4 regions of the Enterococcus sp. DIV0724b genome follow, and region 1 is predicted to be linked to each of the others. Evidence: predicted binding sites of a transcription regulator. Region 1 holds the regulator's gene; each other region holds the start of a gene.
The links. The regulator LexA, encoded in region 1, represses DNA repair genes until DNA is damaged. The targets are predictions, from matches to a motif close to CNAACANNTGTTNG.
Positions count from the first base shown of each region.

Region 2: uvrB (excinuclease ABC subunit UvrB) is a predicted target of LexA. The motif match lies at 1,754-1,767, and genes of this name have one in related genera.
Region 3: ruvA (Holliday junction branch migration protein RuvA) is a predicted target of LexA. The motif match lies at 1,449-1,462, and genes of this name have one in related genera.
Region 4: IGJ02_RS05665 (Y-family DNA polymerase) is a predicted target of LexA. The motif match lies at 1,319-1,332, and genes of this name have one in related genera.

Region 1 is NZ_CP172890.1:1,820,855-1,824,075, reverse strand. Features, by position in the region: gene IGJ02_RS08350 (ISL3 family transposase) at 1-1,250, opposite strand, end outside; gene lexA (transcriptional repressor LexA) at 1,416-2,036, opposite strand; gene IGJ02_RS08340 (DUF896 family protein) at 2,427-2,669, shown strand; gene tkt (transketolase) at 2,768-3,221, shown strand, end outside.
Region 2 is NZ_CP172890.1:1,011,889-1,015,109, reverse strand. Features, by position in the region: gene uvrB (excinuclease ABC subunit UvrB) at 1-1,569, opposite strand, end outside; gene IGJ02_RS04765 (amino acid ABC transporter substrate-binding protein/permease) at 2,014-3,221, shown strand, end outside.
Region 3 is NZ_CP172890.1:3,315,524-3,318,744, reverse strand. Features, by position in the region: gene IGJ02_RS15395 (peptide ABC transporter substrate-binding protein) at 1-1,361, shown strand, start outside; gene ruvA (Holliday junction branch migration protein RuvA) at 1,539-2,150, shown strand; gene ruvB (Holliday junction branch migration DNA helicase RuvB) at 2,163-3,173, shown strand.
Region 4 is NZ_CP172890.1:1,213,803-1,217,023, forward strand. Features, by position in the region: gene IGJ02_RS05655 (hypothetical protein) at 1-525, shown strand, start outside; gene IGJ02_RS05660 (hypothetical protein) at 651-1,202, shown strand; gene IGJ02_RS05665 (Y-family DNA polymerase) at 1,371-2,669, shown strand; gene IGJ02_RS05670 (hypothetical protein) at 2,666-3,007, shown strand; gene IGJ02_RS05675 (YdcF family protein) at 3,061-3,221, opposite strand, start outside.

The DNA.
Region 1 (3,221 bases):
AATTTAAAATTATAGAAGTTACGGAAGCCGTAGGCATTTCTCTTTAATACTTTGATATGGTTATTCAAGCATTCTAACGGTCCGTTGGAATAAGGCAAATCCAACGCATTTTTAATGCCCGTTTGAACTTTTTTAAAGGTAGTAATGGTTGTTTGATAATAAGCTGGAAGCCTAGAATAATCTTGTTCTAATAACGCGTGAAACCGTGTGTAATCTCTTGTTTGTATGGCATAGAGAAAATCCTGATAACAGGTATAGCCAGCTTTTAATTCTTCATCATAGGCAAGTAACCGATCCACGAGTTCGGTTTCTGTTAAATAAGCACGGAAGGAAGGACGCCATTGGCGTTTTTCAAAATTGAGCTTCGATTGATTCTTTTGAAGTAGTTTCCAGTATTTCTTCAAGTGACGGTATTTTTTGGCTTCTACAGATCCTTGATGGAGAAAGGTATTCATTCGTTGAATACGGTGTTTTAAGAACGTTCGCCCGATGTGTTGCACAATATGAAAGCGATCAAGAACAATCTGAGCCTTGGGAAATAGTTTCTTAATTAAAGAAAAATAAGGCGTATACATATCGCAAACAATGTATTTTACACCTTCACGAACAGATAAAGAAAATCGTGAGAAATAGCGTTCTAAAAAAGGCAACTGGCGGTTTTCAACGACATCGAGTAATTGCTTTGTTTGTCCATCCATCATAATGAAACTCATAGAGGCAGCGACTTGTTTCACTGATTTAAATTCATCAAAACAAAGAACTTCTGGCAAGATGAGTCGATTGATTTTTTTTGGTTCGTAAAACTGTTTCAATACGCGATAAACAGAGGAAACAGAGACCTTCTTTTGACGGGCAATTTCGCTCATAGACGAAGTGTTTCGTAGACGCTCGGCAATCGAAAGCTTGACTTTCTTAGAGATCGAGCAACACTTTTCGATAAGACTTGTTTCAGCGACAAAAGTTCTATCACAAGAATGACAGAAGAAACGACGTTTCTTCAAGCGTAAGTATGTCTGAACCTCAGAGACATCATTCAGTAAAATCAGACACGTTGTAAAGCTCCAAAGAATAATCGATCCGTTTTCTTTGGCACCACAATGATGACAGGAGTGAGCGAAATAATCCAATGTACCAGAAAATACGTGGCAGATTCGTCCTTTGATTCGTTCCTTTTTTAAAGAATTTTCATTAAAAATAATATTTAAGTCTAGAATATCTAAGGTATTTTTGATAAGATTTGTATAGGACATCTTGATTTCCTCCTTTTGATTGGTTTTAGTCGACTTAATTCTAAAGGATATCAGGGTGTCTTTTCTATTATTTTGCATTAAAAAGATGCCAGTGATTTCTCACCAACATCAGAAAGTATAGAGCCAACAAAAAAACATACTTTCAAAAGTATGTTTTTTTGTTATCTAAATATGATTGCGGTATAATCCGACAACTTTTCCTAAAATACTTACATTATCTAAAATAATAGGATCTAAAGCATCGTTTTCTGGTTGTAAGCGAATATGATCTGTTTCTTTAAAAAATCGTTTGCAAGTAGCTTCATCTTCATCGGTCATCGCAATAACGATATCGCCATTAGATGCAGCGTTTTGCTTACGGACAATTACTTGATCGCCATCTAATATACCTGCATTGATCATGCTTTCTCCTCTAATAGTTAGCATAAATAACGCGTTTTCTTCTGCTTTTAAATCAGGAGGAAGAGGGAAAAAGTCAGAAGCTTCTTCTACAGCTAAGATAGGTTCACCAGCGGTAACAACACCTAACATTGGGATGACTGTAGGTCTTACACCTATTCTTTCTAAACCATCTGCAGTCAATTCGATTGCTCTTGGCTTTGTAGGGTCTCGTAAAATCATTCCTTTTTTCTCTAAACGTGCTAAATGTCCATGTACAGTAGAAGTTGAAGAAAGGTCCACTGCTTTTCCGATTTCTCTTACGGTCGGGGGATAGCCCTTAAGTTCAACTTGTTCGTATATATATTTTAATACTTCGATTTGTCTTGTGTCTGTACGTTTCACCAAAACCCGCACCTTCTTTCGATTTATATTTTTAGTGTACCATAGTTTTATACAGGAATCAAACAAGCGTTCGTGTTTTTTTGAAAAAGTCATTTTAGGATATTTTGAAAAAAACGTAATGGTGATTCATAGCCCATACCAGAAACAAACAGAGCTCTTTCCCTTTTTTATTAATAATATAGTTGTATTTTTTGTGTGCATCTTATAAGATAGACATGGAAAGTAAACTTGTATAATATTCATTATGTATTTTTAAGCTATCGAGCTTTACAGGCTAGCCTTTCGAAAAAAGAAATAGGGTTGTGGCCAAAAATGCTATCTTCAGTTTTTCCTATTTTATTATTAAGGTTGAACGAGCTTGTTCAGTTTTTAAAATTAAGGAGGCAACGATACATGTTATCATCAGAAAAAATGAACCGAATCAACGAACTTGCTAAAATGGCAAAAGAAAATGAGTTGACTGAGAAAGAAAAAGCAGAACAAAAAGTACTTCGTCAAGAATACCTAGCTGCTTTTCGTGGTGGTATGCGTCATCATATAGAGGGGATGAAAGTTGTTGATCCTAAAGGAAATGATGTTACGCCTGATAAATTGAAAGAGATTCAAAAAGCGAAAGGATTGCATAACAGAAAATAATTTTAGTTCTTTTTACTAAAAGTAATTGCTTTCATAAACAAAATACGATAAAATATAGTTAATAAAGGTAAAAAAAACCTAAATAGGAGATGATTTTTTTGTTCGACAACACTGATCAGTTAGGCGTCAATACAATTCGTACATTGAGTATCGAAGCGGTACAAAAAGCAAACTCAGGACATCCAGGATTACCAATGGGTGCTGCACCTATGGCTTACGCGCTTTGGACAAAACATTTGAAGGTAAACCCGAAAACATCAAGAAACTGGGTAGATAGAGACCGCTTTATTCTTTCTGCTGGTCATGGTTCTGCAATGCTTTATAGTTTACTTCACTTAGCAGGCTACGGTGTAACGATGGACGATCTAAAAAATTTCCGTCAATGGGGGAGTAAAACACCGGGACATCCAGAAGTACATCATACAGATGGTGTTGAAGCAACGACTGGTCCTTTAGGTCAAGGAATCGCAATGGCTGTGGGGATGGCAATGGCTGAGGCACACACTGCAGCGACTTATAATCGCGATAGTTTCCCTGTAATCGATCATTACA
Region 2 (3,221 bases), 810 kb from region 1:
CGCAATCAATGATACTTCTGGTACATCCAATCCTTCACGAAGCAAGTTGATTCCTATCAGCACATCAAATTCACCTAAACGTAAATCGCGAATGATTTCCGTTCGCTCTAGCGTTTTGATATCACTATGAAGATATTTAACTTTAATACCTAGTTCTTTAAGGTAGTCTGTTAAATCTTCAGACATTTTTTTCGTTAACGTGGTAATAAACACACGTTGATCTTTTTCTACACGATCATGGATTTCTCCCACTAAATCATCGATTTGTCCCATAATCGGACGAACTTCAATCAACGGATCTAACAATCCCGTTGGTCGAATGATCTGTGGTATCACGGTATCTGTTTGTTCATATTCATAAGGTCCAGGAGTCGCAGAAACATACACGACTTGGTGGACGTGTTTTTCAAATTCTTCTAATCGTAATGGTCGATTATCCAAAGCACTCGGCAAACGGAAACCATAGTCTACTAGCATTTGTTTTCTAGCCCGGTCACCATTATACATCCCGCGAATTTGAGGCATTGATACATGGGACTCATCGATCACGAGTAAAAAATCATCTGGGAAGAAGTCGATCAATGTATACGGTGGTTCTCCTTCTGATCGGCCGTCCATATGACGAGAATAATTTTCAATACCAGACGTGTAGCCCATTTCTCTCATCATCTCGATATCATAATTAGTCCGTTGTTCTAAACGTTGTGCTTCCAACAATTTATTTTCACTGCGTAAGACTGTTAGACGCGCCTCTAATTCTTCTTGAATTTGCGAAATGGCATGTTCCATATGATCATCATTGGTCACAAAGTGAGTCGCAGGGAAAATCGCTACATGTTCAGTCTCACCGATTACTTCGCCTGTTAAAGCGTCCACTTCTCTTATTCGTTCAATTTCATCCCCAAAAAATTCAACTCTTAAAGCATGATCATCTCTTGAAGCAGGGAAAATCTCAACTACATCACCCCGTACACGAAAGCGACCGCGCTGAAAATCAATATCATTTCGCTCAAATTGAATATTTACGAGATCTGTTAACAGCTGACTTCGATCCATTTCCATACCTACACGAATAGAAACTACCTGTTCACTATACTCCTTAGGGTCCCCTAAACCAAAAATACATGATACAGAGGCAACGACGATCACATCATTTCTTTCTAATAAAGAACTTGTCGCTGAATGCCGTAGTTTGTCGATTTCATCGTTGATACTAGCGTCTTTTTCTATATATGTATCACTTGAAGGAACATATGCTTCAGGTTGATAATAGTCATAATAACTAACAAAATACTCGACCGCGTTATTAGGGAAGAATTCTTTAAATTCTCCATAAAGCTGTCCAGCTAATGTCTTATTATGAGCAATCACCAATGTTGGTTTGTTCACTTCCGTTATTACATTGGAAATCGTAAATGTTTTACCGGTTCCTGTCGCACCCAATAAAATTTGTGCTTTTTCCCCGCCTTCGATTCCTTCAACTAACTTTTTAATTGCTTCTGGCTGATCCCCATCCGGCTTATATTTTGATACTAAGTCAAATGTATTGGAGGTCTCTCTTTCTATCATCCAACATCCTCCTCTTACTTCATTATTTGTGGATTCAATTCAATGTAAACAACGGTCAAATCAGCTGATGTATAACGCATCTAGCTATGGTAATACACCTCTTTTGACTTTGATGATTCATGCTATTTATAAGAATTTACAACCTTAAAATTGAAAAGAAACTCCTACAATTATTTTAACATACCGAACATATTTTCGCTAGTTTTAGAATACCTTGCGTATACGCAATTTTTACTAATTTATATTTTATTTAACCTTTTGTTTGGGTCTATTTAGTTTGAATGAATAGTATGAGTATCCAGTTATCACAACTCAGATATGTCATATAACATGACACGGAATGTTAGGAAATGATTTTTTTTTAACTTTCTCGTTGTGAATGACTTGTGTTTTAGCCTTTTTTTACTATATAATTATCCAATATGCAAATATAGGAGGTATTTTATGAAAAGGAAACACTTTATACTGTCATTCATTGTAATGATGGCAAGTCTACTGACATTTACCCTTGGGCAGAATGCTCAGGCTGAGGAAAAAACATATAATATAGGAACGGATTTGACTTTTGCTCCCTTTGAGTTCCAGGATTCTAAAGGAGAATATGTCGGAATCGATGTTGATTTGCTTCATGCAATCGCTGAAGATCAGGACTTTAAGGTAAATTTGAAGCCACTTGGGTTTGATAGTGCGATCCAAGCGGTACAATCAAAACAAGTTGACGGTATGATTGCCGGCATGAGTATTACAGATGAGCGTAAAAAATCTTTTGACTTCTCAGAATCTTATTTCGACAGTGGGCTTCAAATGGCAGTCAAAAAAGGCAATGACAAAATCAAAAATTACGAAGACTTAAAAGGAAAAACAGTCGCAGCGAAAGTCGGGACTGAAAGTGCCACTTTCTTAGAGAAAAATCAAGAAAAATACGGCTATACAATTAAAAATTTCGATGATGCTACCGGTCTTTATCAATCACTTGAGAATGGTGAAGCTGATGCAATTTTCGATGACTATCCTGTTTTAGGCTATGCCATAACAAATGGGCAAAAGCTTCAATTAGTTGGTAAAAAAGAAACGGGTAGCTCTTATGGTTTTGCCGTTAAAAAAGGCCAAAATAAAGAATTGATTGAAAAATTCAATGCTGGTTTAAAAGAATTAAAGAGTTCAGGGAAATATGAGGATATTGTAGGGAAATATATTTCTACTGGCTCTGAAACAACTACTACTGATTCTAAAATGGAAAAGATCCAACCTAAAAAAGATACTTATGTGATTGCTAGTGACTCTACATTTGCACCGTTTGAATTTCAAAATGCTGACGGTAAATACGAAGGAATCGATGTTGATTTAGTAGAACGCATCGCTGAGTTACAGGATTTTAATATCGAGTTTAAATTTATAGGATTTAGTTCTGCTGTTCAAGCCGTTGAATCTGGTCAAGCAGATGCTATGATTGCAGGAATGACGATCACAGATGAACGGGAAAAATCATTTGACTTCTCCACCCCTTACTTTAACAGCGGCATTCAAATTGCTGTCAAAAAAGGCAATGACAAAATTCACTCATATGAAGATTTAAAAGACAAAAAAGTTGGTGCTAAAATTGGGACTGAAAGTGCCGATTTCCTTGAAGCCAACAAAGATAAATATGGTTT
Region 3 (3,221 bases), 1.5 Mb from region 1:
CGTACACGTTTAAACTTAGAGAAGAGGCTAAATGGTCAAATGGTGATCCTGTAGTCGCTTCAGATTATGTTTACGGATGGCAGCGCACAGCAGATCCTAAAACAGCGGCGGAATACGCTTATATGTTTGAATTAGTCAAAAATGGCGCAGATGTTTCTGCTGGAAAAAAAGGCTTGGATGAATTAGGAATCAAAGCAATCAACGATCATGAATTAGAAGTAACCTTAGAACAAGAAACACCATACTTTGATTACTTGCTGGCCTTCCCATCATTTTTCCCGCAAAATAAAAAAATAGTCGAAGAAAAAGGCAAAGATTATGCAACTACGAGTGATGCGTCAGTTTATAATGGACCCTTTACCTTGACTGATTTTGACGGTCCTGGAACAGATACTGAATGGTCTTATACAAAAAATGATCAATATTGGGATAAAGAGGCAGTTCAATTAGATAAAATCGCAGTAACCGTCGTCAAAGAAGCACCTACGTCATTAAATCTTTTCCAAGATGGTCAAGCGGATGATGTGATCTTGAGTGGAGAATTAGCAAAACAAATGGCTGATGATCCAGAACTTGTGATCGAAAAAGACGCACGAACTTCATATCTTGAATTTAACCAAAGAGATGAAAAATCACCTTACCACAATGCGAATCTACGTAAAGCAATCTCTTATTCGATCGATCGTGATGCGTTAGTTGACCGAATCTTAGGAGACGGTTCGATTGCTTCGACTGGTCTTGTGCCAGCAGGCATGTCATTTTCACCAGAAGGCAATAAGGATTTTGCTGACGAAAATAAAAACGTATTGACACATGATACTAAAAAAGCGAAAGAATACTGGGAAAAAGCGAAAAAGGAATTAGGAATCGATTCATTCAAGTTTGATATCGTGGGTGACGATACTGATTCTACTAAAAAAGTACTGGAATATATACAAGGAGCAGTGAAAGAAACGCTTGATGGCGTAGATGTGACCGTTACAAATGTACCGTTTACGGTTCGTTTAGACCGTGGTAAAAATGGTGACTTTGAAGTGATTATGGGCGGTTGGGGTGCTGATTATGCAGACCCAAGCAGCTTCACTGACCTATTCCTAACTGGCGGATCATACAACAGAGGTCGTTACTCAAACGAAAAATACGACCAACTAGTCAAAGATTCTGGTAGTAAAAATGCTTCAAATCCAGAAAAACGTTGGACAGATATGGTAGATGCTGAAAAATTATTGATGGATGATATGGGTGTTGCCCCAGTTTATCAAAAAGCAGAAGCCCACATGCGCAGCAAAAAAGTCCAAGGTGTAGTTGCTCACGGAGCAGGCGCGCGATATGACTACAAATGGACATACATTTCTGAATAAAAAAATAAACCGATACGAATTTAGTCTTAATTCGTATCGGCTTTCTTTTTTTCAAGCTACTGATTTTTTTGAATCTGTGCTAAAATAGAAACGTATGTGCGTGTAAAGCGTAAGAAACGTTAGTGCAAAAGTAGTTACTTCTGTTCTAACCTCAACGGTATTAAGAAAGGTGAAATTATGTACGAGTATATTATTGGTAAAGTGACATTTATCAGTCCATATTATATTGTAGTAGAAACAAATGGCATTGGTTATCAGATTTCTGTAGGCAATCCTTATCGTTATTCTGGTAAAACAGATCAGCAAGTGAAAATCTATGTGCATCAAGTTGTTCGCGAGGATGCTCATTTATTGTACGGCTTTGGTGATTTAGATGAAAAACAACTCTTTTTAAAACTAATCAGTGTTTCTGGAATCGGACCTAAAAGCGGTTTGGCAATCATGGCATCAGAAGATCATGGTGGTTTGATCAATGCAATCGAAAGTGAAGATGCTGCTTATTTAACCAAATTCCCTGGCGTAGGTAAAAAAACTGCACAACAGATGGTACTTGACCTGAAAGGAAAATTAGGCGAACTGGAAACTTCAGAAGCAGCTGTTGAAGCAATGGCTAAAACACCAACGAACCAATCCGCTAATCAATCGCTAACAGAAGCTTTAGAAGCGTTGAGTGCGCTAGGATACAGTGATAAGGAAATCAAACGCATCACACCAAAACTAGAAGAACTAGGCAAACAGCAGACTGACGAATATTTACGTAATGCATTGAAATTTATGATGAAACGCTAAGGAGGAATGGCTATGACAGAAGATGAAAGACTACTTTCCGCTGAAACAAGTGAGGGGGAAGAGTCCCTTGAAAAGTCACTACGTCCCCAATTTCTCGCACAATATATCGGTCAAGATAAAGTAAAACAAGAGCTTACAATCTACATCGAAGCTGCCCGCAATCGGGAAGAAGCCTTAGATCATACTCTTTTATACGGTCCACCTGGTCTTGGTAAGACAACGATGGCCATGGTGATCGCCAATGAAATGCATGTTAATATCCGGACGACTAGCGGACCTGCAATCGAACGTGCGGGCGATTTAGTCGCAATTTTAAATGAACTAGAGCCAGGTGACGTTTTATTTATCGACGAAATCCACCGACTACCTCGCTTAGTGGAAGAGATGTTATATTCTGCAATGGAAGACTTTTATGTAGATATCATGGTAGGCCAAGGAACAACGGCACATCCAGTTCATTTTCCTTTACCGCCGTTCACTTTGATCGGTGCAACAACGAGAGCCGGGATGCTATCTGCACCACTTCGAGATCGTTTCGGGATCATTTCTCATATGGAATATTATGAAACACAAGATTTAAAAGAAATTGTTCTGAGATCTGCTGATATTTTTCAAACAGAGATCGTAGAAGAAGGGGCTTTTGAAATTGCACGCCGTTCTCGTGGCACACCGCGGATTGCCAACCGTTTATTAAAGCGCGTCCGTGACTTTGCCCAAGTTCAATCAAATGGGACAATAGATCGAGGAATTGCAGATCAGGCGTTAACATTGTTACAAGTTGATCATCAAGGATTAGATTATGTCGATCAAAAACTATTAAAGACAATGATTGAATTATATGGCGGCGGCCCAGTTGGTTTAAGTACGTTAGCTGTTAATATCAGTGAAGAAACTGAAACTGTAGAAGACATGTATGAACCGTATTTAATCCAAAAAGGCTTCATCAAACGGACACCTAGAGGACGGATCGCAACGGCTTTAGCGTATGAACATTTTGGCTATGAATCGTATTATCAAGAATAATTAATGGAATTACTCAAACTACAGATAACAAGTAGTTTGAGTAATTTT
Region 4 (3,221 bases), 610 kb from region 1:
GATCAGCTGTTTGGCATAGCGAAAAAAGAGTATATAAAAGTTGCACTAGATATTTTTAATAAGCCGATGAGCAATGAAGATCCTCGGTTAAATTTGCTTTCAAATGACTACTTCAAACTAAATCAAGAAACTAAATTTCTTTGTTTTATAAAAAAAGTTTTTGAATTAAATAAAGAAAAGTGCTACATCGATCTTGGAACATTTGAAAATAATCAAACCTTAATGGAGTTTCTGATAAACCAAGAGAAACACTTAGATCAAATAGATAAATATATCTTGTTAAATCAAATTGAGATTCTAAAGACTAGTAAAAATACCATTTATTTAATAGATGATCTTAATCTATTAACTATGTTTTTTAAAGGTTTTTTAAGAGAATGTTTGTGGAGTAGTTTATATTTTAATACTGTTCCTTTAATTATAAAAACAAATTATGACATCAGTTTACCGTTAGTTTTTCAGAATGAAGAAGATAAAAAGAGATACGAAAAAATTGCAAATGAGAGTGGGCTGTTCTTTTTGTAGACTAAATGAATTTACAAATGTATGAAACGAAGATGAAAGAGATAAAAATTGTATTTAAACTTAGTGTTGGAAGTTACTTGTTCGGAATATTGATTGTATAAGTTTAAATTAAAAGGGGCTGTTGTATGTTGTATATGGATTTTGAATCACAAAGAAAAATTTTAATAGACGATATATTACTATATGAACCAATCGTAAAAAGAAAATTATTATTGTTTATTAATAAATCGATTTGGAAATTCACTAGTTGCTTACTGTTATCAATATTATTATTCAATCTATATTATTTTGTATTTGGATGGAAAGGTATAATATCAAATATCTTTACTGGAACTCTAATCTTTCTTTCATTAGTCTTTTTGATCAAGTTACTACAAGTTAAATCGTTGATAACAAATAACTATCATACTTGGGCAACGACAAAACTTAAACTAGTTATGGTTTCTGAGTTGGATTGGTATTCAGATGATAACTATTTATATAATAAACTTGTAGTTGGAAAAAAAGAGAAGACTATAAGGATACAAAGAAAATCGTTAAGATTATTGAAATCAAAGGAGAAAGGGCGCTATTTTATTTGTGAAGAAATGGACTTCAATAAGATGTATACTTTTTCTTCAAAAGAACTATTTATAGGACAACTATCAGAAGCTGCAGTAATGAAGACATTATGTTGAAGCTGTATTGAATACTAAGAGAGCATATGCAAGTATCAGAAAAAAACTGATAATTGCATATGCTCTTTTTTATTTATCTATTTTTAAAACTTAAAAAGTTGTTCCCCTTTACAAAAGGAACGTACGTTCGTATAATTGGTTATGGAATAGAATAAGGAGAGGATAGTTATGATTTTTGATTATGAAAAAGAACCTAGAAGAGTGCTTTTTTGTATTGACGTGAAATCCTTTTATGCATCAGTTGAATGTGTGGCTAGAGGCTACGATCCACTTGAAAAAATGCTCGTTGTGATGAGTCACGCTGAAAATACTGGCGGCCTCGTTTTAGCCTCTTCACCAAAAGCGAAAGAAGTGCTGGGAATCACCAATGTGACACGAAAATATGATGTGCCGGATCATCCAGAGTTAGAGATCGTGCCGCCTCGGATGAATGAATATATCAAAGAAAACATGAAAATCAATGCAATCTATAAAGAATATGTTGCAGAAGAAGATTTACATATTTATTCGATCGATGAATCTTTTTTAGACGTAACTGCCAGTTGGAAATTGTTCGGAGAAACACCCAGAGCGTTAGCTAAAATCATTCAACAAAGAATCAAAAAAGAAACAGGTCTAGCGATCACGATCGGAATTGGTGATAATCCTTTGCTAGCCAAATTAGCGATGGATATCGAAGCAAAACACAATAATGAGCGGTTAGCTGAGTGGCATTATGAAAATGTTCCTGAAAAAGTCTGGGCAATTGAATCAATGACGGAGATGTGGGGAATTGGTCACCGGTTAGCCAAACGTTTAAATAACCTAGGAATTCGTTCTGTATATGATTTAGCCCATGCAGATTTAAATACTCTTAAAAGAAATTTAGGAATCATTGGTGAACAGCTATATGCACATGCGCATGGTATTGACCGCAGCCGTTTATCTGAAAAATACATACCAGAAGAACGCTCCTATAACAATTCTCAGATATTGATGCGGGATTATCTGAGACAAGATGAGATCGAAGTTGTAATCAGAGAAATGGCGGAACAAGTAGCAGCGCGCCTTAGAAAAGCCAATTGTCAGACAGAATGTGTTCATTTGTCTGTGGGATTTTCTAAAGCAGGTAAGTCGGGCGGTTCTGGTTTTTCAAGACAAATGAAAGTGCCATTAACAAACAGTAGCAAGTTGTTGATTGAATACTGTTTGACGATCTTTAGACAACATTGGCACGGAGAAGAAGTACGACATATTGGGATTACGTATTCCAAACTGAATTACAATACTTATGTACAATTGGATTTATTTCATGAACCAGATGAGCAAATGAAAGAACTGAAATTAGACCAGTTGATCGACGAAATTCGGCAACGTTTTGGCTATGTTTCGTTGGTTCACGCCAGTTCAGTCTCATCTGGCGGTACAGCAATTTCAAGAGCATCACTAGTCGGCGGGCATGCAGGGGGAATGGAGGGCTTGCAATGAGTAAAGAGCGAGATTATTATTTTGAACAGTATCAAGATCGAAAAATGAAAAAGTGGGCAGGATTTTATTTATCTGAACATACCGCAATTATTGAACAAGAGAAAAAAATACAGCCAGCTAAAAAGAAAATACAAATGAGCTGGTCAGAAATCGATGAAGTATTAGCTCAGGCTTTTCAAAATCAAGTTGAAGTGATGATTCAAAAAGAAGAACTAGATTGTGAAGGAAATTATGGAGCAGATATTATTGGCATGATTCAAGGTCATGATGAATTGGGCATTTATGTTGGAGGGCATAAGATCGGTTACGATGAAATTCGCCATGTTCAGTTATACTAAAGAAAACCATCTAACTTTATATACGGTGCTAAAGTTAGATGGTTTTTCAGTTTTTAACGGCTAGTGACAAGAAAGAATTCGGCTAACGCGAATAGAATCATCATTACTGCAATTAGACCACAAACAATCAAATGACGGCGCTTATGCATCATCACGATAGCAATAAATTCTCTTAAAAAGGCATTCGGCAGAAAGTAGAAGGCTGTTCGAGCTC